DNA from 3 places in the Pantoea sp. UBA4549 genome. Region 3 is predicted to be linked to each of the others. Evidence: predicted binding sites of a transcription regulator. Region 3 holds the regulator's gene; each other region holds the start of a gene.
The links. Region 3 encodes PhoB, which activates phosphate uptake and scavenging genes when phosphate is short. Its sites were predicted from a motif close to CTGTCATAAAACTGNCNNAT; they were not measured.
Positions count from the first base shown of each region.

Region 1: a site for PhoB is predicted at 2,024-2,043, ahead of pstS (phosphate ABC transporter substrate-binding protein PstS). Genes of this name have one in related genera too.
Region 2: a site for PhoB is predicted at 2,238-2,257, ahead of glpT (glycerol-3-phosphate transporter). Genes of this name have one in related genera too.

Region 1 is NZ_DGLH01000008.1:159,019-162,301, forward strand. Features, by position in the region: gene pstC (phosphate ABC transporter permease PstC) at 1-788, opposite strand, end outside; gene pstS (phosphate ABC transporter substrate-binding protein PstS) at 874-1,917, opposite strand; gene glmS (glutamine--fructose-6-phosphate transaminase (isomerizing)) at 2,090-3,283, opposite strand, start outside.
Region 2 is NZ_DGLH01000008.1:22,913-26,195, reverse strand. Features, by position in the region: gene yigL (sugar/pyridoxal phosphate phosphatase YigL) at 1-694, shown strand, start outside; gene glpT (glycerol-3-phosphate transporter) at 750-2,090, opposite strand; gene B3041_RS05910 (carboxylate/amino acid/amine transporter) at 2,494-3,283, shown strand, end outside.
Region 3 is NZ_DGLH01000006.1:28,485-31,767, forward strand. Features, by position in the region: gene B3041_RS03440 (SbcC/MukB-like Walker B domain-containing protein) at 1-52, opposite strand, end outside; gene sbcD (exonuclease subunit SbcD) at 49-1,266, opposite strand; gene phoB (phosphate response regulator transcription factor PhoB) at 1,459-2,148, shown strand; gene phoR (phosphate regulon sensor histidine kinase PhoR) at 2,164-3,283, shown strand, end outside.

The DNA of each region.
Region 1 (3,283 bases), on a different contig from region 3:
GGCATAAACAGCGAAGCGCTGTCGAGCTGGTAGGTGTTACCGATAATAAAGGTCACCGCCATGGTCTCTCCCAGCGCACGCCCCAGTCCCAGCATTACGCCACCGATAACGCCGTTTTTGGTAAACGGCAGCACGATGCGCCAGATCACTTCCCAGGTGGTGCAGCCGATGCCATATGCGGACTCTTTCATCATCACCGGCGTCTGTTCAAAAACGTCACGCATCACCGAAGCGATATAGGGAATGATCATAATCGCCAGAATGACGCCTGCGGCCAGGATACCGATACCAAACGCCGGGCCGGAGAACAGCGTGCCGACGATGGGAATGTTAGCCATGACGTTGCCGACCGGCGTCTGAAAATATTCTGCAAACAGCGGCGCAAAGATAAACAGACCCCACATGCCATAAACAATGCTCGGGATGGCCGCCAGCAGCTCAATGGCGGTGCCAAGCGGACGACGCAGCCAGCCGGGTGCCAGCTCGGTCAGAAACAGCGCGATCCCGAAGCTTACCGGTACCGCGATGATGAGTGCGATCAGGGAGGTCACCAGCGTGCCGTAAATCGGCACCAGTGCGCCAAACTCTTCGTTTGGGGCATCCCAGGTTTTGGTCCAGAGAAAGGCGAAGCCAAACTTCTGAATGCTGGGCCAGGAAGAGACGATCAGGGAGACAATAATGCCACCCAGCAGCAGCAGGACAATCAGCGCAGAGAGTTTGACCAGTGCGCCAAAAATCATGTCGCCTTGCTTACCCGGTGCTTTGAATGTCGGCTTGGTAGCAGCCATAAAATTCTCGGTTCTCAGAGGATATGCAGGGCGGCCAGATAGCCGCCCCCGGAATACTCAGCCAGCCGCCGAGTCTGACAGTGGCTTACTGCCAGAGCGCTTTGCCGCTGCTGTCTTTGATATTCGCTTTCCATGCCGCGCGGATCTGCGTCACCACGCTCTCCGGCAGCGCTGCATAATCCAGCGCCGTTGCGGTTTTACTGCCGCCTTTATAGGCCCAGTCAAAGAACTTCAGCACTTCTGCGCCCTTCTCCGCATTGGCCTGATCTTTGTAAATCAGGATAAAAGTGGTGGAGGCGATCGGCCATGCGTCGTCACCTTTCTGGAACGTCAGATCCTGGGCAAACGAGCTGCTCCAGTCAGCGCCTTTCGCGGCGTTGGCAAAGCTGCTTTCGCTCGGGGCCACCGGCTTGCCATCCGCATCCAGCAGTTTGGTGTAGGTCAGGTTATTCTGTTTCGCATAGGCATATTCGACATAGCCAATTGAACCTGGCAGACGCTGCACAAAGGCGGCCACGCCATCATTGCCTTTGCCGCCAAGGCCGGTTGGCCAGTTAACGGTGTTGCCTTTGCCTACTTTGCCTGCCCAGTCACTGTTCACTTTGGTCAGGTAGCTGGTAAACACAAAGGAGGTACCGGAGCCATCGGCGCGGCGCACAACGTTGATATTGGTGTCAGGCAGCTTCAGGTCCGGGTTCAGCTTAGCAATCGCCGGATCGTTCCACTTTTTGATGGTGCCAAGATAGATGTCACCCACGGTTTTGCCGTCAAGGGTCAGCTCGCCTGACTTCACACCCGGAAGGTTAACGGCCAGCACCACACCACCGATAACGGTCGGAAACTGGAACAGGCCATTTTTCTGCAGATCTTCCTCTTTCATCGGCGCATCAGAGGCACCGAAATCCACCGTTTTCGCGATGATCTGCTTTACGCCACCCGAAGAGCCGATCCCCTGATAGTTGATTTTGCTACCGGTGGCCTGCTGATACTCTGCTGCCCACTTGGCATAAACCGGGGCCGGGAAGGTCCCGCCAGCACCCGTCAGATCGGTGGCGGCAAACGCAGAAACTGCGCTGACGGCGAAAGTGGCGGCGAGGAGTCGGGCTACGGTGCTACGCATCAGTGTCATGTTCCCTCCGGGGGAGTATAAATCAGGCTTAACGCCGTTTTAGTTGGAGTCAGTGATTGCTGCTGGAGGGAAAATAGGACAGTTTGATGACAGCGAAATGTACGAAATATGACAGTTTTATGACGAAGATAAAAACCGGGCGGGCCCGTTGCAGGCCCGCCCGGCTTAGCGATTACTCAACGGTAACCGATTTTGCCAGGTTACGCGGCTGGTCCACGTCGGTGCCTTTGATCAGCGCCACATGATAAGAGAGCATCTGCAGCGGCACGGTGTAGAAGATAGGGGCGATCACCTCTTCCACGTGCGGCAGTGAGATAATTTTCATCCCTTCGCTGTCGCTGAAGCCTGCATCGCCATCGGCGAAGACATAGAGCAGGCCACCGCGTGCGCGCACTTCTTCGATGTTGGACTTCAGTTTTTCCAGCAGCTCATTGTTAGGTGCGACCACGATCACCGGCATATCAGCATCAATCAGCGCCAGCGGGCCGTGTTTCAGCTCGCCAGCCGCATAGGCTTCCGCATGAATATAGGAGATCTCTTTGAGCTTCAGCGCCCCTTCCATGGCAATCGGGTATTGATCGCCGCGGCCAAGGAACAGTGCATGATGCTTGTCAGAGAAATCTTCTGCCAGGCTCTCAATGATCTTGTCCTGCGCCAGCATCTGCTCAATACGGCTTGGCAGCGCCTGCAGCGCGTGGACAATCTCATGCTCGGTTTCCGGCTTCATACCGTGCAGGCGGCCCAGTTTAGCCACCAGCATCAGCAGTACCGTCAGCTGCGTGGTAAAGGCTTTCGTGGAAGCCACGCCAATTTCCGTGCCCGCTTTGGTCATCAGCGCCAGATCGGATTCGCGCACCAGTGAAGAACCGGCCACGTTGCAGATAGCCAGTGAGCCAAGATAACCCAGCTCTTTAGAGAGACGCAGGGCCGCCAGCGTATCAGCGGTTTCGCCCGACTGCGACAGGGTGATCAGCAGGCTGTTTTTACGTACTGCGGATTTGCGGTAGCGGAACTCAGAAGCGATCTCAACGTCACAGGGGATGTTCGCCAGTGATTCAAACCAGTAGCGCGATACCATACCGGAGTTGTAGGAGGTGCCGCAGGCGATAATCTGGATATGCTCTACTTTGCTCAGCAGCGACTCTGCATGCTCACCCAGCTCGCGCAGATCGACAATTCCGTCGTGGAAGCGACCCGCCAGCGTGTTTTTGATGGCGTTAGGCTGCTCGTAGATCTCTTTCTGCATATAGTGGCGATAGATCCCTTTATCACCCGCGTCATACTGCGCGTTTGATTCGATCTCGGCACGCTGTACCTGATGGCCTTCGCGATCGATGATAGTGACTTCGCGGCGGGTAACCTCAGC
Region 2 (3,283 bases), on a different contig from region 3:
CCATTTTGTTTTTGCCACCGGTCGTCATCATATCGACGTGGGACAAATGCGCGACAAACTCGGCATTCCGGCATATATGATCACCTCCAACGGCGCGCGCGTGCATAACGCCGCAGGCGAGCTGATCTTCAGCCACAATCTCGACAGCGATATCGCCAGCGAGCTCTACGCCCTGAAATATCAGGATGAAAATATCCTGACCCATGTTTATCGCGATGATGAGTGGTTTATGAGCCGTCACCATCCCGATGAGCAGGACTATTTTCAGGAGTCGGAGTTTATGTATCAGCTCTATGAACCGGGACTGTTGCCCACCGACGGCATCAGTAAGGTCTTCTTCACCAGCAGCGATCCGGCCAGTCTGCTGCCGCTTGAGCAGGCGATTGAAGCGCGCTGGGGCGATCGCGTTAACGTCAGTTTTTCGCTGCCAACCTGTCTGGAAGTCATGGCGGGCGGCGTGTCGAAAGGACATGCGCTGGAGGCCGTCGCGAAACAGCTGGGCCATTCGCTGAAGGCGTGCATCGCATTCGGGGATGGCATGAATGATGTGGAGATGCTGAGTATGGCCGGTAAAGGCTGCATCATGCATAACGGACAGCAGCGCCTGAAGGATACGCTGCCGTCGCTGGAGATCATTGGCAGCAACGCGGACGATGCGGTGCCGCACACGCTGCGTAAACTCTTTCTGGAGTAAAAAAACGGGCCGGTAGTGCATCCCGGCCCGCCTCGCTTATCCCAGCTGTTTTTGCTTATCCCAGCTGTTTTTTATGCTTGTGTTCGTTGATCATGGTCAGCAGCAGCAGTACCACTGCCAGTACCGAGCCGGCGATCATCACCATAAATCCGCCATCCCAGCCAAAGAAATCAACGGTATAACCAACAATAGCGCTGGCTGCTACAGAGCCGCCCAGATAACCAAACAGGCCGGTAAAGCCCGCTGCGGTGCCGGCAGCTTTCTTCGGTGCCAGCTCCAGCGCGTGCAGGCCAATCAGCATCACCGGACCGTAGATCAGAAAGCCAATCACAATCATACAGAGCATATCGATACCCGGATTGCCCGGCGGGTTAAGCCAGTAGACCACGGTAGCGATAGTCACCAGCGTCATAAAGAACACGCCGGTCGCGCCGCGATTGCCTCTGAACACTTTGTCTGACATCCAGCCGCACAGCAGCGTTCCCGGAATGCCCGCATATTCATACAGGAAGTAGGCCCAGGAGGATTTATCCAGCGTAAAGTGTTTGACCTCTTTCAGATAGGTTGGCGACCAGTCGAGAATGCCGTAGCGCAGCAGGTAGACAAAGACGTTTGCCAGCGCGATATACCACAGCAGCTTGTTGGGCAGAATGTACTGCATAAAGATCTGCTTTGCGGTCAGCTCCTGTTCATGGTTCTCACTGTAATCAGGCGGATAGTCATTTTTCCACGCCTCAATCGGCGGCAGGCCACAGGATTGCGGCGTATCGCGCATCATGGCAAACGCAAACAGCGCGATCAGAATCGCCCCAAAGGCGGGCATATAGAGCGCGGCTTTCCAGTCGTTAAACCACGCCATACCGAGCAGAAACAGCAGCGGCGGGATACCGCCTCCGACGTTATGCGCGCAGTTCCACACGGAGACGATACCGCCGCGCTCTTTCTGTGACCACCAGTGCACCATGGTGCGGCCACACGGCGGCCAGCCCATTCCCTGGAACCAGCCACACAGGAACAGCAGCACAAACATCACCATAATGCTGGAGGTCGCCCAGGGTACAAAACCCATAAACAGCATGACCGAGGCAGCGAGGATCAGGCCCGCCGGCAGAAAAACGCGCGGATTTGAGCGATCGGAAACGGAACCCATGATGAATTTGGAAAAGCCGTACGCAATAGAGATACCGGAGAGGGCAAACCCTAAATCCCCCCGTGAAAATCCCTGTTCCACCAGATAGGGCATCGCCAGCGCGAAGTTTTTGCGTACCAGATAGTAAGCAGCATAGCCAAAAAAGATCCCGAGAAAGATCTGCCAGCGCAGCCGACGATAAAGCGGATCAACACGATCGTCAGCCACCTGAGGCTGATGCGGTGCAGGTTTAAAGATACTCAGCATGAGTGTGGCCCTCCGGGGCGCAGAATAGTTATGAATTTCCCAGCAGGTTGGGACAGAAATACGCATAAGCGCAAAGGAAACCTGGTGTTTCCATATCGCGCAAAGAATAGAGATGGTTGCTGCCCGTTACTGTGACGTGTGACACATATGTTACAGTTTTATGACAATCAGGAGCGAAAAAAACCAGGAAATGTTGGATTTCGCGCATTTTGCTGCGTTTGCACCCGCGGTTAATGCGCATCCTGACCGGAAAATGTGTCTGAGCGTAAACCGCTGACCAGGGCATATCTGCAGCCGCCTGCCGCGAGTGAGTTAAATATAATCAGTTGTAAACCAGATTATTCAGCTGGTTCACGCGGGTTTGATTACACTAGCGCGTCTGTTTATCGGGGAGTGGTGTACCGTGCTGTTACTTATTGTGACCACTGTTTTGTGGGCTTTTTCTTTCAGTCTGATTGGCGAATACCTGGCAGGTCAGGTTGATAGCTGGTTTTCCGTGCTGATGCGCCTGGGTCTGGCCGCACTGATTTTTCTGCCGTTTTTGCGCTGGCGTGGCTACCGGGCATCAACGCTGCTGCTTTATATGCTGGTGGGAATGCTGCAGCTCGGCATTATGTATCTGCTCAGTTTTGAAGCCTATCTCTACCTGAGCGTGTCTGAGTTTCTGTTGTTTACGGTGATGACGCCGCTCTATATCACGCTGATTTATGATCTGCTGAGCAGGCGTCCGCTGCGTATTGGTTACGCGTTCAGCGCGCTGCTGGCGGTAGCGGGTGCAGCCATTATTCGCTATGACAAAGTCAGCGAGCATTTCTGGCTGGGTCTGCTGCTGGTGCAGGCGGCGAACCTCTGCTTTGCTGTCGGCATGGTGGGGTACAAGCGGCTGCAGGAGACGCGGCCCATGCCGCAGCATACCGCATTCTCCTGGTTTTATCTGGGTGCGGTGCTGATTGCCGCGCTCGCCTGGTCGCTGTGGGGCAATCCGCAGAAACTGCCCACTACCACGCTGCAGTGGAGCGTGCTGATATGGCTGGGCGTTGCCGCATCCGGGCTGGGCTATTTTATGTGGAACTACGGGGCCACGCAGGTGGATGCCGGCACGCTGGGCATTATGAACAATATGCACGTCCCGGCGGGGCTGCTGGTCAATCTGGCGATCTGGCAGGAGAAGCCGCACTGGCCGAGCTTTATTG
Region 3 (3,283 bases):
ATTCGCCGCGCAGCGCGTTGAGATTTTTAAAACGTAACGTCAGAATTTTCATGCGGATGGATCCTCCAGTGCAGCCAGCGCGGTGCGAAACAGGCGGGTCAGCCCGTCACTCTGCTGCGCGTCCAGCTCTGACTCCTGCGCCAGACGACGGGCAAACACCTCTTCTACCTTTAACTCGCTCAGTGTTTCATTAGTGAGCTGCTCCAGGCTGCGCTGACGCAGCGTACGACTGCGGCGCACCAGCAGCACCTCTACCGGCAGGGTGGCTGTGAGCTGTTCAATACGCCGCTGCAGATCGGTGAGATACTCCTGCGTGGTGATCTCAATATCCAGCCATACCGGCAGCGGCTCGTCATAGCGCGCAAACTGTGCCAGCTGTGCCTCAATGTCTGCCATCGATCCTTTTAGCATCTGCATAGGCTGAAAGGCGGGTACAGGCAGCGCAGTGACGCGCTCCAGCGTGCTGCTAAAATCGAGCAGAAAGACGCTTTTATCTCGTCCGGTTTCATCAAAGCTGAGCGGGATAGGGGAGCCGCTGTAGCGAATATGATCCGTGCCGCCAATCCGCTGCGCGCGGTGAATATGGCCGAGCGCAATATAGTCTGCGGGCGGAAACGCCTGCGCCGGAAACGCATCCAGCGTGCCGATATAGATATCGCGTACCGCGTCGCTTTTGGTCACGCCCACGGTAGTGAGGTGGCCGGTGGCGATGATCGGCAGCGGCTGATCCAGCCGGTCTCGTTCTGCCACGGCAGCGTTGTAGCAGTGCTGATAGTGCTGTTCAATCGCCTGCAGCAGCGACAGCTGTTTGTCGCGACCGGACTGACCGGCCCGGCTGCGCAGAATATCGCGCGGGCGCAGATAGGGTATGGCGCACAGCAGTGCGCCCGGCGATCCGTCACGGCGCATCAGCGTCAGCACCTGCTGTTCGCCGCCGGGCGTGGCGCTGGTGATCACCCGGGTATTGAGGCAGGCCAGCAGTTCACGCGACTCATTCAGCGTGGCAACCGAATCGTGATTGCCCGCCAGCACAATCAGCTGACAGCCGCTGGGCTGTAGCGCGACGACGAACCGGTTAAACATTTCACGGGCATAACTGGGGGGCGAGCCGGTATCAAACAGATCGCCTGCCACGATCAGTGCATCAACCTGATGCTCAGCAATTTGCCGGAGCAGCCAGTCGAGAAAAGCCTGATGTTCTGCGGCGCGACTCTTGCTGTAAAAAAACTGACCGAGATGCCAGTCTGCGGTGTGAATAATGCGCATGGGGTGTCCTGCCTGAAAGCTGGCGGCCAGTATAACGGCTTCGGCCGTAAAGGAAAAAACACGTTTTTGCCGGTGATGCTGCCGTTTTTATCTCTTGCTTACGGGCAGGGTTTTTCATAAAAGTGTCATAAAACTGACGCATAATGACGCCGCATATCCCAGTGACATCCCGTCACACTCGCAGGAGCAATAATGGCCAAGCGCATTTTGGTTGTGGAAGATGAAGCACCCATCCGGGAGATGTTATGTTTTGTGCTGGAACAGAATGACTACCAGCCAATCGAAGCGGACGATTATGACAGCGCGATTAGCCGGCTGATTGAGCCCTGGCCCGATCTGATCCTGCTGGACTGGATGTTACCCGGCGGCAGCGGCATTCAGTTTATTAAGCATCTGAAGCGTGAAGCCATGACGCGCGATATCCCGGTCATGATGCTGACCGCGCGCGGTGAAGAAGAAGATCGCGTGCGCGGGCTGGAAGTGGGTGCCGACGATTACATCACCAAGCCGTTCTCACCAAAAGAGCTGATGGCGCGCATCAAAGCCGTGATGCGGCGTATCTCCCCGATGGCGGTCGAAGAGGTGATTGAGATGCAGGGACTGAGTCTCGATCCCTCCTCACATCGCGTGATGTCGGAAACCACGCCGCTGGAGATGGGGCCGACTGAATATAAACTGCTGCATTTTTTTATGACGCATCCGGAGCGGGTCTACAGTCGTGAACAGCTGCTGAACCACGTCTGGGGCACCAATGTGTATGTCGAAGATCGCACCGTTGATGTTCATATCCGTCGCCTGCGTAAAGCACTGGAAACCTCCGGCCATGACCGCATGGTACAAACCGTACGCGGAACAGGGTACCGTTTCTCTGCCCGCTACTAAACGGAGCCTGCTACCGTGCTGGAACGCCTCTCCTGGAAGCGATTACTGACCGAGCTGGCGCTGGCCTGTCTGCCTGCGCTGCTGCTCGGCCTGCTGTCTGGCTATCTGCCGTGGTGGCTGCTGGCTGCTGTTTCAGGCGTTCTGCTCTGGCATTTCGCTAACCTGATGCGTCTCTCCCACTGGCTGTGGGTCGACCGCTCAATGACACCACCCACCGGGCGCGGCAGCTGGGAGCCGCTGTTTTATGGCCTCTATCAGATGCAGCTGCGTAACCGCCGCCGCCGCCGCGAGCTGGGAAACCTGATCAAACGCTTTCGCAGCGGCGCGGAGTCGCTGCCGGATGCCGTGGTGCTGACCACCGAAGAGGGAACCATTTTCTGGTGTAACGGCCTCGCTCAGCAGCATCTGGGGCTGCGCTGGCCGGAGGATAACGGCCAGAATATTCTCAACCTGCTGCGCTATCCGGAATTCTCCCGCTATATCCGCCAGCGCGATTTTGACCGGCCGCTGACGGTGGTACTGAACAATCAGCGGCACATGGAGTTCCGCGTGATGCCTTACAGTGAAGGGCAGTGGCTGATGGTGGCGCGCGACGTGACCCAGATGCATCAGCTGGAGGGCGCCCGCCGCAACTTTTTTGCCAACGTCAGTCATGAACTGCGCACGCCGCTCACGGTGCTGCAGGGCTATCTGGAGATGATGGACGATGAGGCGATGAATGCGCGCACGCGCAGCAAAGCGCTGGGTACGATGCAGGAGCAGACCCGGCGCATGGACAGTCTGGTCAGGCAGCTGCTGACGCTGTCACGCATTGAGGCGGCGCCGGCGCTCGATCTCAAAGAGCGGGTCGACGTGCCGGCCATGCTGCATCTGCTGCAGCGCGAAGCGGAAACGCTGAGCCAGGGGCGTCACGTTATTCACTTTCAAACCGATCCTCATCTGCGCGTACTGGGTAACGACGAGCAGCTGCGCAGCGCTATCTCTAACCTGGTCTATAACGCGGTTAATCACACGCCGGAAGGCACCCATATCACTGTCAGCTGGCTGCGCACGCGACGGGGGGCAGAGTTTAAAGTTTGCGATAACGGCCCCGGCATCAGCGAAGAGCATCTTCCGCGCCTGACGGAGCGCTTTT